DNA from 4 places in the Anaerobacillus sp. 63XJN7_5_ISO-PGPR-S23-430 genome. Region 4 is predicted to be linked to each of the others. Evidence: riboswitches for the same ligand, from Rfam matches in the RefSeq annotation. Region 4 holds a riboswitch; each other region holds the start of a gene.
What was found. Region 4 has a riboswitch for S-adenosylmethionine ahead of metX (homoserine O-acetyltransferase MetX). Riboswitches for the same ligand answer to the same signal wherever they lie in the genome.

Region 1 (5,425 bases), 620 kb from region 4:
CCTTGCAATACACCAATTGTCGCACTGGAACTTTGTACAATGACAGTAAATACTGTACCGATCACAACGCCTAACAGTGGGTTCGAGCTCATGCTTACTGTTAATTCTTGGAAAGCCTCAAGGCTACGAAGTGGTTTCATTCCCGTACTCATTAATTCAAGTCCAAAGAACAACGCACCAAATCCGAAGACGATTTGACCAGCGTAGTTAATTTTCTTGTTTTTAAAGAAGAAAATTAACAAAGAACCGATGGCTATAATTGGAAGTGCGTAATCTTTAATAGGAAAACCAATAATAAATGCTGTAACAGTTGTACCAATGTTCGCACCCATTACAACGCCAATTGCTTGCTTCAGAGTCATAAATCCTGCGTTAACAAGACCGACTGTTAAAACCGTTGTTCCTGAACTACTTTGTATGAGAATAGTTACAATGACCCCAGCGAGCACACCCATAAACGGGTTAGTCGTAAAACGATCGAGAATGTCTCTTAATCGATCACCTGCTGATCGTTGAAGGCCGTCTCCCATATACTTTAGTCCAAACAGGAAAATACCAAGACCTCCCACAAACTGAAAGATCATCTCCTGAACGTTGAGTTCCATCATTTCAACCCCTTGCACTTATGTTTTATTTTTTTCGACAATACTCAACAAAGTCCCTTGTCTATTATCTACATCGCTCCCCCCTTTGTAAAGAGTTAATATAGATTTGTAAAGATATTATGCTGAAAACAAATTTATTTCAATAAAGTTTCACCAAGAATACTGTTCCCTTCTCTCTATATAAGATAAACTGATTGGGTGGAGAAACGCTCCACATTTAGAAAGGAGATTATTAATTTGAACGTTTTTAAACAACTTTACTACAGCTTATTTTCCCCTAAGATGATGGCCAGATTCCGTTTTCAAAAGCTAGGCAAGCCAATATTGTACGTGTTTTTACTTATGTTCCTTTCTTCTGTGCCAGTAGGAATTATGACGGCTCTATCCTTTACAAACGCTTATGAGGATCTCAAAACACATATGTCAGATCTACCAGAATTCACTTTAGAGGACGGATCTTTAACAAGTGAACAGTCTGAACCGCTTATTCGACAAAATGATGAAAATACTTTTATTTTTGATGCGACAGACCAGACAAAGCCTGATGATGTTGATCAATATGATTCCGTTATCGCATTCCTAAAAGATCGTGTAATCGTTGTAGATAGCGGTGCTAGACAGGAGTTTAATTACAGTAACTTTAGTTCGATGACTTTCACGAAGCAAGATGTTAATGAGCTAAGTAATAATCTGGACAACCTGCTCCCTATCTTTATTCCGTTACTGATATTCGTTATCTATTTGTTTCAAACCGGCCTTAAGTTTATAGGAGTTACCGTACTAGCTACAATTGGACTACTATTGAGAAGTATTACCGGAAGAAAAGCTTCTTATAAACAACTTTGGGTCTTATCTGTTTATTCAGTAACAATTCCAACGCTCTTCTTTGCGATTATGGCCCTCATTAAAACAGCAGTCCCTTTAGGATTCCTACTTTATTGGATTGTGGCCATCATGCTACTTTATCTTACGATTAAAGAAATCCCGTTACCAAAAAAACGTGTAACGAACGAGCGAGCAAATGATTCAACAGAAGAAAAATTTTGATAATTTACTCAAATCCCTTGCTTTTCACTTTAAAGTGATGTAGATTATGAAAAAAGCGACACAATAAAATTCCATATATTTTCAATTCTTATCAAGAGAAGCAGAGGGACTGGCCCTATGAAGCTTCAGCAACCACCAGATATTTTCTGGTAAGGTGCTAACTCCAGCAAGTTGATTTCAACTTGGAAGATAAGAAGAAGAGCAACCAAAGTCTTCTTCTTATAGAGGGCTTTTTTTATTGCCCTTATTCAATGAAAAGGAGATTGATTATGTCGAATAAACAGTTAGAAACACTACTTGTCCAATTAGGTAATCATTCAGATACTAAAACCGGTGCGGTAAATCCTCCAGTGTACTTCTCCACATCGTATAGCCATGAAGGCATCGGTCAATCCACCGGATTCGATTATTCAAGAACCAAAAACCCGACACGATCCATTTTAGAATCCGCTATATCAGAACTCGAACATGGTGATCAGGGATTTGCTTTTAGTTCCGGAATGGCTGCGATTCAAGCAATCCTTGCCATATTCAAAAGCGGCGACCATATTCTCGTCTCAGATGATTTGTATGGTGGGACTTATCGATTATTTGCCCATGCTGAAAAACATTATGGTATCTCCTTCACATATTTTGATACACAAAGAAATGAACAACTTTCATCACTCCTAACTCACCGTACAAAAGCCATTTTTGTTGAAAATCCATCTAATCCATTAATGAAATTAACAGATCTTGAAAAAATTGCACGGATAACAGAAAACAGGGACCTATTATTTATTGTAGACAATACTTTGTTCACCCCTCTTCTACAAAACCCACTACTGCTTGGGGCGGATATCGTCGTGCATAGTGCCACTAAGTATTTAGGCGGTCATAATGATATTCTCGCAGGGCTTGTGGTTGCAAAAGGTGAGAATATTTGCGCTGAAATCCAACAATACCAAAACGGTGCAGGCGCTGTGCTTTCTCCTTTTGATTCCTGGTTATTAATGAGAGGCATGAAAACCTTGCCACTCAGAATGAAGCAGCATGAAGAGAATGCCAGAAAGGTAACTGAATTTTTAACAAATCATGAAGCAATAACAGACGTTTTTTATCCAGATAAAGGTGGGATGCTTTCTTTCAGATTGCGCTCCGAAGAATGGGTAGATCTCTTTCTTAGAAAATTAACACTTGTCACATTTGCTGAAAGTCTTGGAGGGGTAGAAAGCTTTATCACATATCCTTCAACGCAAACTCATGCTGAGATACCAGAAGACATCAGACTTGAAAAAGGGGTGTGCAATCGACTGCTACGTTTCTCTGTTGGGATTGAAAACATTGATGACTTAATACAAGACCTGAATCAAGCATTGTCCATTTTTAAAGAGGAGGTTGTTCAAATTGACAAATACTGATTATACATTTCAAACAAAACTTCTTCATAACGATCACAAATTTGATAAAGCTACGGGAGCTGTTAGCGTCCCTATCCAACAGGCTTCTACATTTCATCAGATGGATTTTGACCAACCTGGAAAATACGATTACAGTCGTTCAGGCAACCCCACTCGCGAAGCGCTTGAAGAAACAATTGCCAATCTTGAAGGTGGGGTTAAGGGATTTGCGTTTGCTTCTGGGATGGCCGCTATCGCCACCTCGTTTATGCTCCTTTCACAAAACGATCACGTTCTTATATCTGAAGACGTCTACGGTGGGACGTATCGCATGATTCACGACGTTCTCGGGAGATTTGGAATTAAACATACTTTTGTAGACATGACAGATTTAAATGAAGTGGCGAGAGGTATTCAATCCAATACTAAAGTAATCTATATCGAAACGCCTTCTAATCCTTTGCTGAAGGTAACTGACATTCAAGCCGTTGTTAAATTAGCTAAAGCGAATAATTGTTTAACATTTGTCGATAACACCTTTATGACACCTGCTCTACAACGTCCGTTAGACTTCGGAGCCGATATCGTATTGCATAGTGCTACGAAATTCATTTCAGGACATAGCGATGTCGTCGCTGGTCTTGCTGCCGTAAAGAGTGAGGAATTAGCGGAACAGCTTGCATTCCTGCAAAACTCGTTTGGATCGATTTTAAGCGCTCACGATTCCTGGTTAGTTCTCCGTGGCTTAAAAACATTGCATTGTCGGCTAGATCAATCGTCTAGATCTGCGTTTCGTCTTGCGCATGCTCTTACTAAAGAAAAGATAGTAGAAGAAGTCTTTTATCCAGGGCTTTCTTATCACCCTGGTCACTCCACTCATATTTATCAAGCCGCTGGTCCTGGTGCAGTTTTGTCCTTTCGGTTACCTGATGAAAATGCCGTGCGTCTATTCACAAAGCATGTTCAAATTCCTGTTTTCGCGGTAAGTCTTGGTGCCGTAGAATCAATTCTCTCCTATCCAGCTAGAATGTCACATGCTTCTATGCCTCCTATAGAACGAAGAAAACGAGGCATCACAGATGGATTATTGCGATTGTCTGTGGGACTTGAAAATCCTGATGATTTATTAAAAGATTTCAAAAATGGATTTGCAGCTATTAGAAAGCAATACTCCGCTTCCGAAGCGAGTGGTCAACTATGAGTTTCCTTAATAAATTAAAAAACAATATTCTAATCGGTGATGGCGCGATGGGAACACCTCTCTATTCATATGGGGTAGATCAATGTTTTGAAGAGTTAAACCTATCGCATCCAGAGCAAGTATTAAACATACACCGCGCATATGTAGAAGCAGGTTCAGACGTGATACAAACGAACACCTATGGAGCAAACTACAGTAAATTAGCGAGATATGGTCTTGAAGATCTTGTAAAAGAAATGAACACTGAAGCTGTTAAATTAGCTCGACAAGCAGCAAACAAAGCGACTTATGTATTTGGAACGATCGGTGGCATACGAGGAATCAATACTCAAAAGACTTCTCTTGATGAAATCAAACGTAGCTTTAGAGAACAGTTATACTGTCTTCTACTTGAGGGCGTTGACGGGATCTTACTCGAAACTTATTACGATCTTGAAGAAATTTCATCAGTCCTTGGGATTGCTCGAAAACAAACGAACCTCCCCATAATAGCTCAAGTTTCCATGCATGAACCCGGGGTTTTACAAAACGGGACCTCCCTTCCATCTGCTCTTAAACAATTAGAAAAGTCTGGAGCAGATGTGACAGGTGTTAATTGTAGACTAGGGCCATATCACATGATTCAAGCTTTTGAAGAGGTCCCCCTTTCAACTAGTTATCTCTCTGCTTATCCAAATGCAAGTTTACCTGACTATGAGGAGGGACGATTGGTTTACCCCACTGCCCCTGATTATTTTAAACAAAGTGCTGAATCTCTCCGCAAACAAGGTGTTCGATTAATTGGAGGATGTTGTGGTACAACACCAGAACATATTGCTGCTGTTTCAAAAGCTTTAAAGGGAACAAAACCTATTACTCATAAAAAAATAGAAGTAATAGCTAAAGAAGTCACACAAACCGAAAACAACATAGAACGTTTGCCCCACTTGCATGAAATTGCTCAAAAGCAACGTTCTGTTATCGTAGAGCTTGATCCGCCTAAGAAGCTAAATACAAAGAAGTATCTCCAAGGTACGAAGGCCCTACAAGAAGTCGGAGTAGATGCTATTACACTAGCTGATAATTCCCTTGCCTCACCTCGTATTTGCAATACAGCTATGGCATCAACTATTCAGTCACAATTTAATGTTCGCCCTCTCGTGCACATAGCTTGTAGAGACCGGAATATCATCGGATTACAATCGCATATAATG
Region 2 (5,425 bases), 2.0 Mb from region 4:
GTAAGCTTATTCCATTAGGATGGTCTGATGATGAGTTGGATGAGCGGGTGAAAGAAGGCACTGAAATTGAATTTTGTGCAAATGCGATCAAGAAGGAATTTGTGGATTCTCGAGACATTACGATTACGCTACCAGATGTAACGTTTGGTGAGAAAATGGAGATTGATCTTGGTGGTGTCACGTGTATTCTTCAGCCTGTTGGGGGCGATCACGCGGCTGATTCGGTTGTGATTTATATGAAGGAAGAGAAAATCCTTTTTCTTGGAGACTGCTTTTATCCTGATATTTTTTCAGAAAAAGTCAACTACACTGTTAACATAACAAATCGACTGCTTGATCAGTTAGAAAGCTTTGAGGCAGAATGGTTCATCTTATCACACGGGGAGGCAATCTCTAAGGAGGATTTTAAGAACGAAGTGAACCTTTTACGTGCTGTTGCTTCTATTACTGAGGAGTGCAATGGTGATGTTACACGTATGCAAAAGTTGTATGAGCATAACGTTGGCAGAGACTCACGCGAAGAGGAGCTTGAAGTGATTCAAGAATTTGCTAACGGGTATACGATGTAAAAAGCGCTAGTTGGAATGACTTTCTTCAAAGAACGGAGTGGGGTGTATGGCAATCATTCATGTGGAAAATGCTTATTACACACGTGAGAAACAGATGATTTTATCCGATATTTCTTTTTCCGTAGAGAAAGGCCAGCATCAGGCCATTATCGGATTAAATGGATCAGGTAAAACGACACTACTTCAGTTAATTCACGGCTCTATCTGGCCACTGCTTCGCTATGATCCCGTCGTTGAAGTATTGGGGTATCGTCTTGGAAAAACTGATTTGAGTGAACTTAGAAAATCTATTGGCTGGGTGAGCAACGCTTTCACTGAGCGTATCTCTCCGATGCAGGAAGTGACAGATGTTGTGATTAGCGGGAAGTTTGCCTCAGCTGGACTTTATGAGCAGGTGACGGAACAGGAAGAATCGCAAGCGATGAAGATGATGCAGGAATGGGGGATTGCTCATTTACGCGGTAAACCTTTTCGAATTTGCTCTCAAGGTGAGAAGCAGAAAGTCCTGATAGCGAGAGCTTTGATGTCTTCGCCAAAGCTTCTTATTCTAGATGAACCGTGCAACGGACTTGATCTGTATTCACGCGAACAGTTATTAGCTCAGGTTGAACGCCTTGGAAAAGAGGAAGAGGGTCCAACCATATTGTATATCACTCATCATATTGAGGAGATTTGTCCCGTATTCACTCACGCTATGATTATGGAAAATGGTCGAATTGCAGTGAATGGCAAGAAGAAAGATGTGTTAACAGCTGAACATCTTAGTAAAAGTATGGGCGTCCCTTTAGAAGTGACGTGGAACAGAGAGCGACCTTGGGTTCAGGTGATTTCAAATGAGATGAAGCCAGCTTATCCATCTGCATAAGGACCGTGTATCTCAAAAATGGCCAAATTCGTTCATCGTCAAAAGGAGGTATGTATTGAAGGATTTTGCTTCGCTAACCCATAAAGAAATTGCGATTCGATATACGGTATTGACGCTGTTTCTATCGTCTACCATTTTTATAGTGGATTACGACCTTCCACTCTGGGCGTATGTCATATGCATGCTTCTATCGATATTTGGTATTGCGGTGAACTTGTTGAAATGGAAACGTGGGAAAAAAGTTAACGTCACATTTAAAGATCATGTCATTCGCTCCTGCGTTTTTTCTTTCATAGCTTTTCTCTTGTTGGTGCTGCCTTTTGACTACTCCAGTTGGTTGATGATTCTTATGATTCTATCTCTTGTCATGGCGAATACGATTGATTTCATGCGCATTCGGAATAGGATACAAGAGGGACAACGGCAGGGATAAAAGACCTGAATCATTTGGATTATTTTTCATGAAGATTGCTGGTGTTAGCAGCATTTAGTTAATTGAATGATGATAATTTTCTAATAATATATTGACTTTTATTCGATCTCGAGATAACATTTGAACCAATCATTGTCATATACAATTTGATAGCAACATTTCTTATCAAGAGAGGTGGAGGGACTGGCCCTATGAAGCTTCGGCAACCGATGAGATGATCCTTCATCTCATACTGTGCCAAATCCAGCAGGTTTATCCTGAAAGATAAGAAGACTGGCTTCGTACTTACAAACCTTTCTTCTTATGTTTTGAGAAGAGAGGTTTTTTGTGTTGAATGGGTTAGGGGGAATGCAGACGAATTTATTTGCTATTAATTCCGAGTAAACTACTTTCATTACATTGAATTAAATTTGAGTATTGTGAGGTGGATTGTATTGCAGTTACAGGTTGTGAATAGCCCTTTTGACAAAGAACAAACGGAGCTTTTAAATCGTCTCTTACCAACATTAAATGAGACGCAGAAAATATGGCTGAGCGGATACCTTTCCGTACCAGGTAGCTCTGAAGCTGCGGCAGCTACTGAGACGGTTGCTCAAGGTGTTTCTGCTTCAGAAGCATTCTCTAAACAAGAAGCAAAAACACGTGAGCTTACGATTCTCTATGGCTCACATACTGGCAATTGTCAGTCACTAGCGGAATCTTTCTTTGAGCGATTGGAAAACGAGAAATACAACGTTACCCTTTCATCGCTTGATGATTTTAAGCCAAAGTCGCTTAAAAAAGTAGAAGATTTATTATTGATTACAAGCACCCACGGAGATGGCGATCCTCCTGATAATGCGTTAAGCTTCCATGACTTTGTTCAAAGTAAGAGAGCCCCTGAATTAAATGGTCTCAGATTCTCAGTCTTATCACTTGGTGATAGCTCCTATGAATTTTTCTGCCAAACCGGGAAAGATTTTGACAAGCGCTTTGAAGAATTAGGTGCAACAAGGCTCTATCCTCGTGTAGATTGTGATCTTGATTTCGAAGAGCCGGCAGAAGAGTGGTTCGAAGGCGTGACGGGAGTATTGAAAGAAGATCAGTCTACGAGAGAATCGACTTCTGAAACAAAACCTGATGAGTCGAATCAGACGTATTCCAGAACGAATCCATTCAAAGCCGAAATTCTTGAGAATGTTAATTTGAATGGACGTGGATCGAATAAAGAAACACGGCACATTGAGCTTGATCTTGAAGGATCGAACCTTGATTATGAGCCGGGTGATAGCCTTGGTATTTACCCGGAGAATGATACTGCTCTTGTCCGTCAGCTAATCGATGAACTGAACTGGAAGCGAGAAGAACAGGTTATGGTGAACAAAAAGGGTGACGTTCAGCCACTTGAAGAAGCTTTAACGAAAACATATGAGATTACGAGTCTCACAAAGCCATTGCTCAAGAAGATTGCAGAGCTGACATCAAGTTTTGAGCTTAAGCGCATGGTTGAAGCGGAAGGCGAAGAACTAAGAACATACCTTTACGGTAGAGATTTAATTGATTTGGTGAAGGACTACGGACCGTGGACCGTCTCGGCACAGGAGTTTGTAAACGTTCTGCGCAAAATTCCGGTTCGTCTTTATTCGATCGCAAGCAGTTCAAAGGCAAATCCAGATGAAGTTCATCTCACAATTGGGGCACTAAGGTATGATGCACATGGTCGAGCTCGTACGGGCGTATGCTCTGGCCAATGCGCAGAGCGCTCACAAGAGGGGGATACACTCCCAGTATTTGTGCAGCGAAATCAAAACTTTAGACTTCCGGATCATCCTGACACCCCTATCATTATGATAGGCGCAGGTACTGGCGTAGCGCCGTACCGGGCATTCTTACAAGAGCGAGAAGAAAGTGGCGCAAGTGGAGAAACGTGGCTATTCTTTGGTGAACAGCATTTTGTCACAGACTTTCTTTATCAAGTCGAATGGCAGAAGTGGTTGAAAGATGGGGTGCTTTCTCGTATGGACGTGGCGTTTTCTCGTGATTCAGAAGAGAAAGTGTATGTTCAGCACCGCATGCTCGAGCGAAGTAAAGAACTATACGAGTGGCTGCAAGAGGGTGCGCACGTCTACGTATGTGGAGATGAAAAGTATATGGCAAAAGACGTTCACGTGGCACTCGTTAACATCTTAGAACAACAGGGGAATTTCAGTGAGTCAGAAGCAGAAGCTTATCTTGCAGATCTACGTAACGCGAAACGCTACCAGCGCGATGTGTACTAAGCGCATCAGGGAAGGAGATTGATCATGTCGAAAAAGACGGTAACAGAAGACGGCAAACCGAGTGAAATGGAGAAAATCAAAGACGAAAGTGATTACTTACGCGGATCGCTTGTGAAAAGCTTTGCGGATCCCATCACCGCTTCCATCCCAGACGCAGATACAAAACTATTAAAATTTCATGGGAGCTATATGCAAGATGATCGCGATATTCGTCAGGAGCGAAAACAGCAGAAGCTTGAACCAGCTTATCAGTTTATGGTTCGAGTGCGACTACCTGGTGGAGTAGCTAACCCAGAGCAATGGCTAGTAATGGATGATCTTGCGAATCAATACGGAAATGGGACGTTAAAGCTAACGACGCGCCAAACGTTCCAGATGCATGGGATCTTAAAGTGGAATATGAAAAAAAGCATTCAGGCAATGGACCAGGTTCTGATGGATTCTCTTGCGGCATGCGGTGACGTGAATCGGAATGTGATGTGTAATGCCAATCCCTATCAATCGGATATTCATGCCGAGGTGCATGGATGGGCACGGAAGTTAAGCGATGATCTCTTACCGAGAACGAGAGCGTACCATGAAATCTGGTTAGATGAAGAAAAAGTGCTTGATCGAAAAGAAGAGGAAATTGAGCCGATGTATGGCCCACATTACTTGCCAAGAAAGTTTAAGATTGGGGTCGCTGTCCCTCCATCAAACGATGTGGATATTTTCTCACAAGATCTTGGCTTTATTGCGATTCTTGAAGATGGCAAGCTACAAGGATTTAATGTCGCGGTAGGCGGCGGCATGGGTATGACGCATGGAGACACAAGTACGTATCCTCAGCTATCCCGAATGATTGGATTTTGTACACCCGAAAAGATTGTTGATGTTGCTGAGAAAATCATTACAATTCAGCGGGATTATGGCAATCGGTCAGAGCGGAAGAACGCTCGTTTCAAATATACGATCGATCGAAGAGGACTCGACTGGGTTCGGAACGAATTGAATAATAGACTGGGCTATGAACTAGAAGAAGCTCGTTCTTATCACTTCGATCATAATGGTGATCGCTATGGATGGGTGAAGGGTGACGGCAAATGGCATTTAACGCTCTTTATCCAAAATGGTCGTATTGTGGATTTAGAAGATTATCAGATTATGACAGGGCTTCGTGAAATTGCAAAGGTTCACGAAGGAGATTTCAGACTAACGCCGAACCAGAATCTCATTATAGCGAATGTATCAGAAGAAAAGAAAGCAGAGATTGATGAGCTTGTGGCAACATACGGTCTTACAGATGGGAAACAAAATTCAG
Region 3 (5,425 bases), 360 kb from region 4:
AGATCACCAAGTCCACCTGCTCCAACGAGCCCAGCCATTGCCGTTGCCCCAATCAGTCCAATTGTCGCAATCGTTAATCCAAGAACGATCGATGAACGAGACTCCCTTACAAGAACATGCCAGATAATGTGTCTGGTTTTTACCCCCATTGCTTCGTAGGCTTCTACTACTCCACGATCTACCTCAAGAAGAGCGGATTCCATCAACCTTGCGATATACGGCGCCGTAAAGACAACGAGCGGCACAATCACACCTTTTACTCCAATTGTTGTACCTGCAATCATTTTTGTAAAAGGTAAAATGAAAAACAGTAAAATGATAAATGGAATCGACCTGATCACGTTTATAGCCGCATTTAATATACGGAAAAGAACTTTATTTTCTAATGCTTTTTCAGGTCTAGTTAAAACAAGTAGCACACCAAGCGGGAGCCCAATCAACACTGAAATCAGTAGTGAGATCCCAACCATTTGAAATGTTTCAATAATCGCGTTCCAAATGTCTGCACCCCAAAGATCAATAAACTCCGATACCTTAGCTGACATGAGCTTCCACCTCCTGAACATAGCCTTCTACTACGACGCCACTTTCCTCTAAAAACGCAACGGCCCGAGCCGTCTCTTCCGCTTCCCCATCTAAATGAACGACTAGCCTACCAAAAGGCTGATCCTTCAGTTGTGTAATGTTCCCTGCTAAAATGGACGGATACACGTCGAACTTCTTACTAACAAGCGCAAGAGCGGGACTACCTGATTTCTCCCCAATAAATGAAAGATTCACGATCTGACCACGCTCTTTCAATCGAGACACAAGCGACTCTGGAAGCTCATCCTGGAATAACGACTGAACAAATCGTTTGGCCGTCGTTGTAGCAGGCTTACTAAAGATATCGATCACTCGCCCCTGTTCAATCACCTTCCCGTTCTCCATCACAGCCACTTCATGACATATTTTCTGGACAACGTGCATTTCATGCGTAATGAGTAAAATCGTGATTCCAAAATCACGATTGATTTGTTCCAATAAAGATAGGATTGATTCTGTCGTATCTGGGTCAAGGGCACTCGTTGCCTCATCGCACAGTAGCACTTCAGGTTCATGAGCAAGCGCACGGGCAATCGCCACACGCTGCTTCTGACCACCTGATAGCTGGGAAGGATAAGCATCCCGCTTATCCGATAACCCAACGATACCTAAATATTTATCAACTCGCGCTTCAATCTCTTTTTTACGAAGACCCGTAAGCTTCAGCGGAATGGCAATGTTTTGATACACAGTGCCTGTTTTCAATAAATTAAAAGACTGAAAAATCATCCCGATGCGCTGTCTTGTTTTTTGAAGCTTTCCAGTAGACAAAGAAGTGAGCTCAATGTCATTGATAAATACCTTTCCATCTGTCGGTCGCTCCAGAAGATTCACCATTCGGACAAGCGTGCTCTTTCCAGCACCACTATAACCGATGACGCCATAGATGCTTCCTTTCTCAACTTCTATGGAAACATCATCAACCGCCTTCGTAATCGTCTCACCGCTTTTATACGTTTTCGTTATATTTTCTAATCGAATCATCGTGCTCACTCCTCTTTCGAATTACCAGGATGCAACAACAGAACCGTTAAATTCGTCCTGGATAAATTGCTTCACTTCATCTGATTGATAGTAGTTCACTAGCTTTTGAATACGTTCATCATCTTTGTTCTCTGTTTGTGTTGCAATCACGTTCACCCACGGGGAATCTTCGGGTTCCATTTCAAGAGAATCTTCTTTCGGTACGCGTCCACTTTCCATTGCAAAGTTCGTATTAATTGCTGCAATCGCAAGCTCACCAAGCTGTCTTGGAATTTGTGAAGCTTCTAATGGAACAAATTCGAGATTATAAGGGTTCTTCTCAATATCTTTGATCGTTGCTTTAACACCAACGCCATCTTTCAACTCAATAATGCCAGCTTGCTCAAACAACATTAGCGCTCTAGGTTCACCTGTTGAATGGTTAGGCAAGCCAACTTTGTCGCCTTCTTGCAATTCATCAAGACTCTTATATTTGTCAGAATAAATTCCCATTGGGAAAGTAATCGTAGTTGCTACCTTGGAAAGCTCGAGTCCTCTTTCTTTTACATAATCATTCAAATAAGGTTCATGCTGAAATACGTTCGCATCCAATTCCCCTTCATCAAGGGCTGTATTTGGCATCACATAATCATTAAACGCAATCACTTCAATTTCAAACCCGTCTTCCGCTGCGATTTCCTTCACCTTGTTCATCACATCTTCATGCGGACCAGCCGTTACCCCTACCTTCAGTGGGCCATCTTCTGAATCTCCAGAAGCCTCATTTCCAGAACAACCTGCCAAAAAGACTAAAATAAGTGCACCTAATAAATACAATGATTTCTTCATTTCTCAATCTCCTTTAAAGTTCATATAGTAATGTAAAGCGTTTTAGCGCTAAAATATAAAAGCGCAAAAGTGCTTCGATCTGCTAAAATCCCCTCCCAATAAAAAAACTCCCTCTGTAAAGTACAGAGAGAGTTGTATCATTTCATCATTATCAGCAGCGCTGAACTCTCTCTCATCTTTCAAACGATTGCTCGTCTGCTGGAATTAGCACCTTTCTCACGAACTGAGATGGTTGCTGGGCGTCACAGGGCCAGTCCCTCTGCCACTCTTGATAAGAGTTTTCAATATTATTTAACTATTTTCAATAGTATAGTATCTTTCTCGAAGGGCGTCAAGGGAAGATCTCAAAAAGTGCCTGTCACCGCCCGCTATTTGTCGAAAGATTTCTTATTGTCTTCCTTCTAGGTAATTGTCGAACCAGTTTCCTAGATGCTTAAGTCGTTCCACTCGTAGTTCTGGATGACCGCTTCTTGATAAATTATGATCAGAATCTGGGAATCTTACAAACATCGTTTCCTTCCCACGATGCTTTAAAGCCACATATAACTGTTCTCCTTGCTCTATAGGGCACCTGTAATCATTTTCGCTATGAAGAATTAAAAGTGGGGTTTCGATTTGGTCCACATACTTAAGCGGTGAATGATGCCATAGCTTAGCAGGGTTTTCATCTAAATCACTTCCAACTTCCCACTTTGTGAAAAAGTATCCGATGTCACTAACGCCATAGAAACTCTGCCAATTCGAAATGGAGCGCTGGGTAACCGCTGCTTTGAATCGATCGGTTTTCCCAACAATCCAGTTCGTCATAAAGCCACCGTAGCTTCCTCCCGTCACGAAAAGTTGAGCTTCATCAATAAAGGAATACTTGTTCAAAGCGGCATCAACACCCGCCATCAAATCCTCATAATCACCCCCACCATAATCTCCTCGGCAACCATTCACAAACTCTTGTCCATATCCCTGACTACCACGTGGATTCGTATAAAGGACAACATATCCTTTTGCTGCAAGAAGCTGAAATTCGTGCATAAATGAATTACCATACATCATATGTGGTCCACCGTGAATTTCAAGAATAAGGGGATGTTCCTGATCTTCCTTAAAATCCTTTGGCTTCATGAGCCAGCCCTGAATCTCCAAACCGTCTTTCCCAGCGTATGTAAACATTTCTGGTGTCGAGAGATCCAGGCATTCGAGAACGTCAGCATTTGATTGAGACAAACACAGTTCATTTACCCGATCTCCATGAAACGAAAGCGTATAAATATCGCCAATGTTAAGTGGATCGCTAATTGCAACAGCCGCTTCATTCGCGCCTGGCAAGTAGTGAAATGCATAATGGTGCCTGTCACCACCCGCTATTTGTCGAACCGTGCAATCTTCTCCGACGAAATAAACACCAGTGTTTCCTTCTTTACTAGCAAGGAAATAGAGTCCATCTCCATTTTGGCTCCACATCGCACCAGGAGAAGCGCCTCCCCAGTGCATATCTGAAATCAATACATCCGAACACTCTAAATCAACCTCCTCTGTTAAACAAGTAAACTCTTTCTTCGCTATGTCAACAGTCCAGATTTTATTCAACGTAGCTCCTTCATGCTCAAAGTTATGCCCAATGAATGAGAGCTTCTTCCCATCTGGTGACCAGTTCGGTGTGCTAAAGCTCCCACCCTCACGATTTAACTGATCAGGCTCTGATCCTTCATTCAGACCCTGAATAAAGATGTCGGCTCGCATGTAGGACCCCTGTTCTTCATATCGATCTCTCACATATACAATGGATTGTCCATCCGGTGACCAGTTAGGGCTAGAATGATTAAATGGTGCATCTGTTAGCCATTCTATTCTCTTTTCACCTGAGGTTACCTCGATCAAGACAACTTGCATATGGTGATTGTCAAGCAAACCACTGCTGTCTGCTTTATAGCGTAAGTCAGTCACAACGAGAGGCTTACGTCCTTCTTCTTTCTCTTTTGTATCCTTACTTAAAACAAGTAGCGAAGAACCATCGGGTTTCCAAACAGGAGCGGAAACACCACTTTTAAAATCAGATAGTTGTCGCGCTTCGCCACCATCAGTTGAGATAAGCCATATTTGATTTTCTCCTGATCGATTCGAAACGAAAGCAATCGTCTTCCCATCAGGCGACCAGCGCGGAGAGTGATCTTTTTTCTCCCCAGAAGCATATGTCCAATCATGCTCAATTTCAGTATCGCGATTTACTATGACTAAATTTGAAGTATATTCTTTGTTCTCATTTATTACTTTCTTTACATAAACAACGTAGCTCCCATCCGGTGAAAGTTGGGGATCACCAACAAAAGTAAAATCATAAAGGCTTTCTTCCAATTTCTTTTGTTTCTTGGCACTTCCAATTTCTATTTCCATCATCCACACTCCCTTTCTACATCTTCTCTACTTCCATTGAATAGGAAAAAACTCCTGCAGAGGGAACAAATCTCCTTCTAAATCCATCTCTAATTTTGATTCTAACCATCTCTTCTAGAATAAAGATCACTTCATCCAGTTTGTTTAAAAGGAGGAAACAACCAAAATACACATTTTTTTCAAGCCAAATCCAAAAAACAAGAACATACATTCTCTTTATTACTCTTATTCCCCGAACTTCCGCTCACTTTCATAGCAATTTCACATCGGTTCCCTGCAATATATCTCATTTTGGTATTTGAATCATCTCATTGTGAGATGTATAATAAAATTAACAAATTGAAAGCGGTTACCAAACAGGAATTGCCGCTTAAAATACAGGGAGGATTTACAATGAGCCAGCAAGCACGAAACCAATTTATTGATCTTTTGTGCGACAAAACGACAATGAACAGAGAAGAAGTTCTGAGAATGTCTGATGCGGAAGTAGAATATTTTCACTGGCTCTACTTTGATGACTCACCAGCGGACTTAATGATGTAATAAATATTTACAGCCCCTGCGGTAACTCCGCAGGGGCTGTTTTAATAGAAAGAATGCGATGTGTCTTTGTTGAGAAAACAGATGTATTTAATAGGGG
Region 4 (5,425 bases):
CATGGTACGTGTGATCGGGTTCGGTGAAGCCCGGGAACTTAGGTGAATTCCAATCAAATTTACCACCATCGACAATAATCCCTCCCATTGTGGACCCGTTTCCGCCAAGCCATTTTGTGGCGGAATGAACGACGATATCTGCTCCATGCTCAATTGGTCTACAAAGATACGGAGTAGCAAATGTATTGTCTATAATAAGTGGGATTCCAGCTTCATGTGCAATATCTGCTACTTTTTCAATATCTAATACATGTAGACCCGGGTTGCCTATCGTTTCTGCAAAAATAGCTTTCGTATTTGGAGTAATGGCTGATTTAAATGATTCCAGATCTTCAGGATCAACAAAATTGGTCTTTATTCCGTATTTCGGAAGTGTAGCAGAAAAGAGGTTATACGTTCCACCGTATAAAGTCGAAGCAGATACAATTTCGTCTCCGCTATTGGCTACATTTAGAATGGCAGTTGTAATGGCAGCCATACCACTTGCAAGAGCTAGTGCTCCAACACCACCTTCTAGTTGAGCAATACGTTCTTCAAGTGTACCGACTGTAGGGTTGCCGATGCGCGAATAGATAAACCCTTCTTCCTTTAAGGCAAATAAATCGGCTGCGTGATCAGTATTATTAAATCGATAAGCATTCGATTGATAAATCGGTAGAGCCCTTGCGCCTGTAGCTGGATCAGCTTGTAAACCTCCATGAATTCCAATTGTCTCCAAATTATATTTTTTCTCTGCCATTTCACTTCACTCCTTCGATATTTTTCGTTAATGTTACTTGTTCCTTTATAAGCGGTCCCCATTTATCAAACTCAACGAGAAATCCATCATGACCAAATTTCGTGTTGATTAAATAAAACGGAGAAGAATGAGCTTGAGCAAACAATTTTTCTAAATCTTCTGGAGGATAGATTAAATCCCCTTTAAATCCAATAGCAAGAATGCTCGCTTTAATGTTCTTGATGATGGATATAAGATTACCTCGCCCTTTACTAATATCATGTGTGTCCATTGCCCTTAATAAATACAAATAGCTATTTGCATCAAATCGGCTTACAAGCTTATTTCCTTGATAGTGTAAATAAGATTCCACTTCGTACTGTGCTTCTTTATGATTTTCTTCTGAAGTTTCGATCGCCGCTCGACCGAATTTTTTTTGAAACATTTCATCTGTCCGATAAGAAATCATACCGATCATTCTTGCAGTTGCAAGCCCCGATGTTGGCTGGTGATGAGGATCGTAGTATCCATCCTTCCAATCAGGATCGTTTGTAATAGCAAATCTAGAAATCGCGTTATAAGCTATTCCATACGTATTTAAGCTTGGAGTTACTGCAAGTGGAATCAGATGCTCCATTCCATCTGGGTAAAGGGCACCCCATTCAAGAACCTGCATTCCTCCAAGTGATCCACCAATCACAGCATGAAGGTGATCGATACCTAACACTTCAAGTGCCTTTTTCTGTGAGTGCACCATATCTCTCACTGAAACAAATGGGAAGTCCGCTTTATACTGTTCTCTGGTGACTGGATTAATCGATAGCGGTCCTGTAGAACCGTTACATCCTCCAAGAACGTTAAACGTTATAACTTGAAATTCGGGAGTATCGATATAGCCATCCTTTCCTATTAATCCTTTCCACCAGCCGGGCTCCGAATCACCAATTGTATATTGATTTCCTGTTAATGCATGACAGACAAGAATAACGGGAGCGTCTTCTGGTCCAACGCGTTCATAAGCGAGTTCTACTTCATGTAGCGTCTCGCCCGACTCAAGTGTGAACGATCCAATCAATACGTTCTGAGCTTCGTATCTCGTCTCACTTTCCAAACCCCTATCACCCCTTTCGAGCAATCCGTCTTTATTCATTAAGGCTATAATAATGAGCCATAAATCTAGAACCAATGCTATAAGAAAACGTCGCTTCAATATAAAAAAACCTCTCCGAAAGACAGAGAGGCTTGATTTATTCATCAGCTCCGCTTATCTTTCAGGATTTCTCCTGCAGGATTTGGCACCTTTTCAAACCACAATTGGTTTGACGGTTGCCGGGCTTCATAGGGCCAGTCCCTCCGCCTCTCTAGATAAGTAAGAATATTTTGTTTTTGTTTAATTGAGTTTATTTTAGCAAGGTGGCGCATTAGTGTCAAACACTTTTTCGGAATTATCATTCTTTTCATTTTTTTAAAGAATGTCTAAGTTAATCCAAATTATCGTGAAACAGAGCCTACAGTGTATTAAGTTTGATTAGAATCGAATTTTTGATAAAGTAGCCTTAGAATAATTTTGAAGAGGTGATTGATAGTGCAAGCGCCGTCCTTTGCGTTAGAAGAAGTACAAAGCGGAGAAATCATCAGCTTAACGGACTTCAGGGGGAAACCAGTTATGATTACATTCTGGGCTTCCTGGTGCCCCGATTGTATGAAAGATTTACCGATGAAAGAACAGTTCTACCAGCATGCAGATACTGATACATTAGCATTCTTAACAATTAACGTGACAGGTCGTGAACGGTCAGAAGAAGCCGGTAAAGATTTCACGATCAAAAACAATCTTCCTTTCCTCGTTTTACAAGACAGTGGACGAGAAACTTACGACAAATTTGGTTGTACAGGTGTCCCAACAACTGTATTGCTTAATCAAGATCATCAAATCGCACATGTGTTCGATGACAAATCATCATTTCTTGATATCGCAAAGGCATTGCCCGACATCATGACATCAAAATAAACACACCACAAAAAAAGCCAGAGGGATCCCTCTGGCTTAAAATAATGAAAATAAAATAAATAATAGCATGTTGCGTTATTTGTCTTTTTTATCTTTCTTGTCTTTCTTGTCTTTCTTGTCTTTCTTGTCTTTCTTGTCTTTATCCTGCTTTTCGTCTTTCTTTTTGTCCTTTTTATCCTCTTTTTCTTGAGCTTTTTCTATTTTTTTATCCGATTTTTCCTGAGATTTCTCTATTTTCTCGTTTACTTTTTCAGCTTTCTTTTTTTCTTTGTCTTGTTCTTTAGCTATTATAGAATTAGATTTGTCTTCGTTTTTCTCTATTTTATCTTTTTGCACTTTGTTGTTATCTTTAGAGTCTTCAGTTTGATCTGACGGGCTGGTTTCTTGTTCTGAAGGCGTGTCCTTTTGTTCTTTCTCCACCTTTTCAACCTTATCAGAAGAGCTTTGCTCAGGCTCCTGAAGAACTAAATCACTATCTTCTCGATTCTGATTAGGTACCGTCTTATCGTTCAACTGGACGACAGAATCTTCTAGCTCCAAAGAGCGATCTTTCGACTTTGATTCCACTGCGGTCATGCTTTCGGTCTCTAATTCATCCATGTTTTTGACAGACAAATTCCGTACATCCTCTATTGATAACGTAGCTCCCCGATCAACAGCAGCAAGATAAGTCATATATTTTCCTGGTGTTATCCCATTTTCTATAGCTTTTGCTCGAGTACTATAGTCAGTATCAAGTATGGTTGTAATAGCAACTGCTTGATTGACTAATGCTTCATTCTGTTCTATTCCTTGAATCGTATTCTCAAGCTGATCCTTAATCGCCTGATAACGCTCTTTCTTCTCTACATTTGAGGCGACAATAAGCAGTTTTCTATCTTCTGTTAGATACCCCTCTTTGTCGAGTTTCGAGACTAGGAGCCCTCCAAATTCGCTTAGAGGCATGTTCGTTACCTCTTGATCTAAGTTTAACCCTTCACCGTCCGAATTCCACGCTTGATATTGAACAACTTCAAGGTCGGAGTTGACTCCAACCTCAATACTTGGATTGATATCAAAGCTTACATAGGCCGCAACTGCGTCATTTTGTCTAACAGGAATCACACCTGTCACGATTACAACTAATAACAAAATTGCTGCCATACCGGCCAGGGTGGGCATAGAGGGGGTAAAATAACCTTTTTTCTTGTTTAATGGTTTTGGTGTAAGTTTAATTTCAGAGCCGATTGTTAACGTATGATTTCGCTTCAAATTGATCGTAGTAAACTCCCCATCGGGTGTTAATACAACCGCTTTACGTCCACGAATGTCCATTATGACCCCATTTTTCATCCCCTGGCCCCCTTAATTCAACTACTGTATATATGATTTCAGCGCATTAAATCCACCCAGATGAATTAACGCCACTGCTATTATATACTTTCGATTACGTTCAATCGTTTTTCGACTGCATGTAACGAGCGCTAGCAAATCTTTTATAGGGAGCTGCTTTTTTTCTAGCAAATAACTTGAAAGAATGTCATCTTGAGCAATCAATTGCGCAATCATCTTTGCATTTTCTCTTGCATCAATATGTTTAGGACAGTTTTTGCTCAGAACTTTAAACGTAATGCTAAATTTCTTCAACAATTGTTCGTATTCCTCAATTTCATACATTCTTACTTCACGCTGTCTGTCCATTTCGTATACATCAAGTGCAGCTTTCTGTTCTGCAAAACTATCTTCTAGTCGGCCTTCCTCATCAAGTTCCTCAGGCTCAAGATAAATATACTTATTTTGTCTTGCTTCTTTACGGATATGGTCGATGACTCTTCTTCTAATCACCATATCAGCAAAGGTTAAAAATCTACTTCCTTGTCCTTTTCGAAACTGATCCATCGCTTCGTTAAAAGCTGAAAGTCCGATACTGAACTCATCCATCGAATGATTGATATAACGATTACAAACTTTGGACGTGATTTTCTTAATAAACGGTTGGTAATCTTCTAATAGCTGGTTTCTTAATAACTGGTTTCCGTTTTGAATACTATCAATTTTATCTTCTAATGTAATATTATCTTTTTTATTTTCTTTATGATTTGCGAAATTTCCCATTGTGCTGATTGAAATGGTTGTCATGTTATACACCTCTCATCTTGCAGTCAATTTCTAATTGATTGCTTCTCGGGTTGGATTCTTAGATGTTTTTAGTTTGAGAATTCTAAATTAGTAATTAAAATAAAAATGCGTCACCATTCGTATCAAACATCGGAAAGGTGACTCTATTCAGTTATACCATTCAATCAGCATGAACGAAAATACAATTTTATGACAATGTTACTGTTTCTTTACTTCCTGTTATATTAATTTATCATTATTAATCTTGCTTAATTTTCAGCGAATTGCGTATTCATTCAAGCCCGTCTTGAAGCGATTTTCTAAAACCAGAAAATAACGATAAATTGGTCAAATTTCATCAAACGAATTTGTGTTCACTAAGAAATGCATCCACAGTTACGACTGATTCGAAGGCAAAAAGGGTGTTATTTCCGCCCTTCTCCCTAATAACTGTTAATGCAGGTACACTTTGTATTTTAAGTGTTTCCGCTACCCAAGGAAAATAATTTAAATTACATGAGTAGATATGTGATTCAACCCCTTTAGAGCTCGAAACAATTTGTAACATTCGCTCTGCAATTTTACACGTCTGACAAAAA

Region 1: linked by a shared signal. The riboswitch ahead of AC0VYJ_RS14490 (methionine biosynthesis PLP-dependent protein) and the one ahead of metX (homoserine O-acetyltransferase MetX) in region 4 are both predicted to bind S-adenosylmethionine.
Region 2: linked by a shared signal. The riboswitch ahead of AC0VYJ_RS07380 (assimilatory sulfite reductase (NADPH) flavoprotein subunit) and the one ahead of metX (homoserine O-acetyltransferase MetX) in region 4 are both predicted to bind S-adenosylmethionine.
Region 3: linked by a shared signal. The riboswitch ahead of AC0VYJ_RS19255 (MetQ/NlpA family ABC transporter substrate-binding protein) and the one ahead of metX (homoserine O-acetyltransferase MetX) in region 4 are both predicted to bind S-adenosylmethionine.

Annotation. Positions count from the first base shown of each region.
Region 1 is NZ_CM149686.1:2,737,489-2,742,913, forward strand. It holds gene AC0VYJ_RS14480 (Na/Pi cotransporter family protein) at 1-605, opposite strand, end outside; gene AC0VYJ_RS14485 (DUF1189 domain-containing protein) at 843-1,652, shown strand; SAM riboswitch class I at 1,738-1,848, shown strand; gene AC0VYJ_RS14490 (methionine biosynthesis PLP-dependent protein) at 1,922-3,052, shown strand; gene metC (cystathionine beta-lyase) at 3,039-4,232, shown strand; gene AC0VYJ_RS14500 (bifunctional homocysteine S-methyltransferase/methylenetetrahydrofolate reductase) at 4,229-5,425, shown strand, end outside.
Region 2 is NZ_CM149686.1:1,346,826-1,352,250, forward strand. It holds gene AC0VYJ_RS07365 (MBL fold metallo-hydrolase) at 1-569, shown strand, start outside; gene AC0VYJ_RS07370 (ABC transporter ATP-binding protein) at 616-1,434, shown strand; gene AC0VYJ_RS07375 (hypothetical protein) at 1,490-1,867, shown strand; SAM riboswitch class I at 2,027-2,138, shown strand; gene AC0VYJ_RS07380 (assimilatory sulfite reductase (NADPH) flavoprotein subunit) at 2,302-4,125, shown strand; gene cysI (assimilatory sulfite reductase (NADPH) hemoprotein subunit) at 4,150-5,425, shown strand, end outside.
Region 3 is NZ_CM149686.1:3,710,256-3,715,680, forward strand. It holds gene AC0VYJ_RS19245 (methionine ABC transporter permease) at 1-545, opposite strand, end outside; gene AC0VYJ_RS19250 (methionine ABC transporter ATP-binding protein) at 535-1,569, opposite strand; gene AC0VYJ_RS19255 (MetQ/NlpA family ABC transporter substrate-binding protein) at 1,591-2,397, opposite strand; SAM riboswitch class I at 2,567-2,675, opposite strand; gene AC0VYJ_RS19260 (alpha/beta hydrolase family protein) at 2,785-4,785, opposite strand; gene AC0VYJ_RS19265 (BH0509 family protein) at 5,179-5,328, shown strand.
Region 4 is NZ_CM149686.1:3,353,544-3,358,968, forward strand. It holds gene AC0VYJ_RS17510 (O-acetylhomoserine aminocarboxypropyltransferase/cysteine synthase family protein) at 1-739, opposite strand, end outside; gene metX (homoserine O-acetyltransferase MetX) at 741-1,829, opposite strand; SAM riboswitch class I at 1,980-2,090, opposite strand; gene AC0VYJ_RS17520 (TlpA disulfide reductase family protein) at 2,304-2,729, shown strand; gene AC0VYJ_RS17525 (anti-sigma factor domain-containing protein) at 2,805-4,061, opposite strand; gene sigI (RNA polymerase sigma-I factor) at 4,083-4,847, opposite strand; gene AC0VYJ_RS17535 (thioredoxin family protein) at 5,185-5,425, opposite strand, start outside.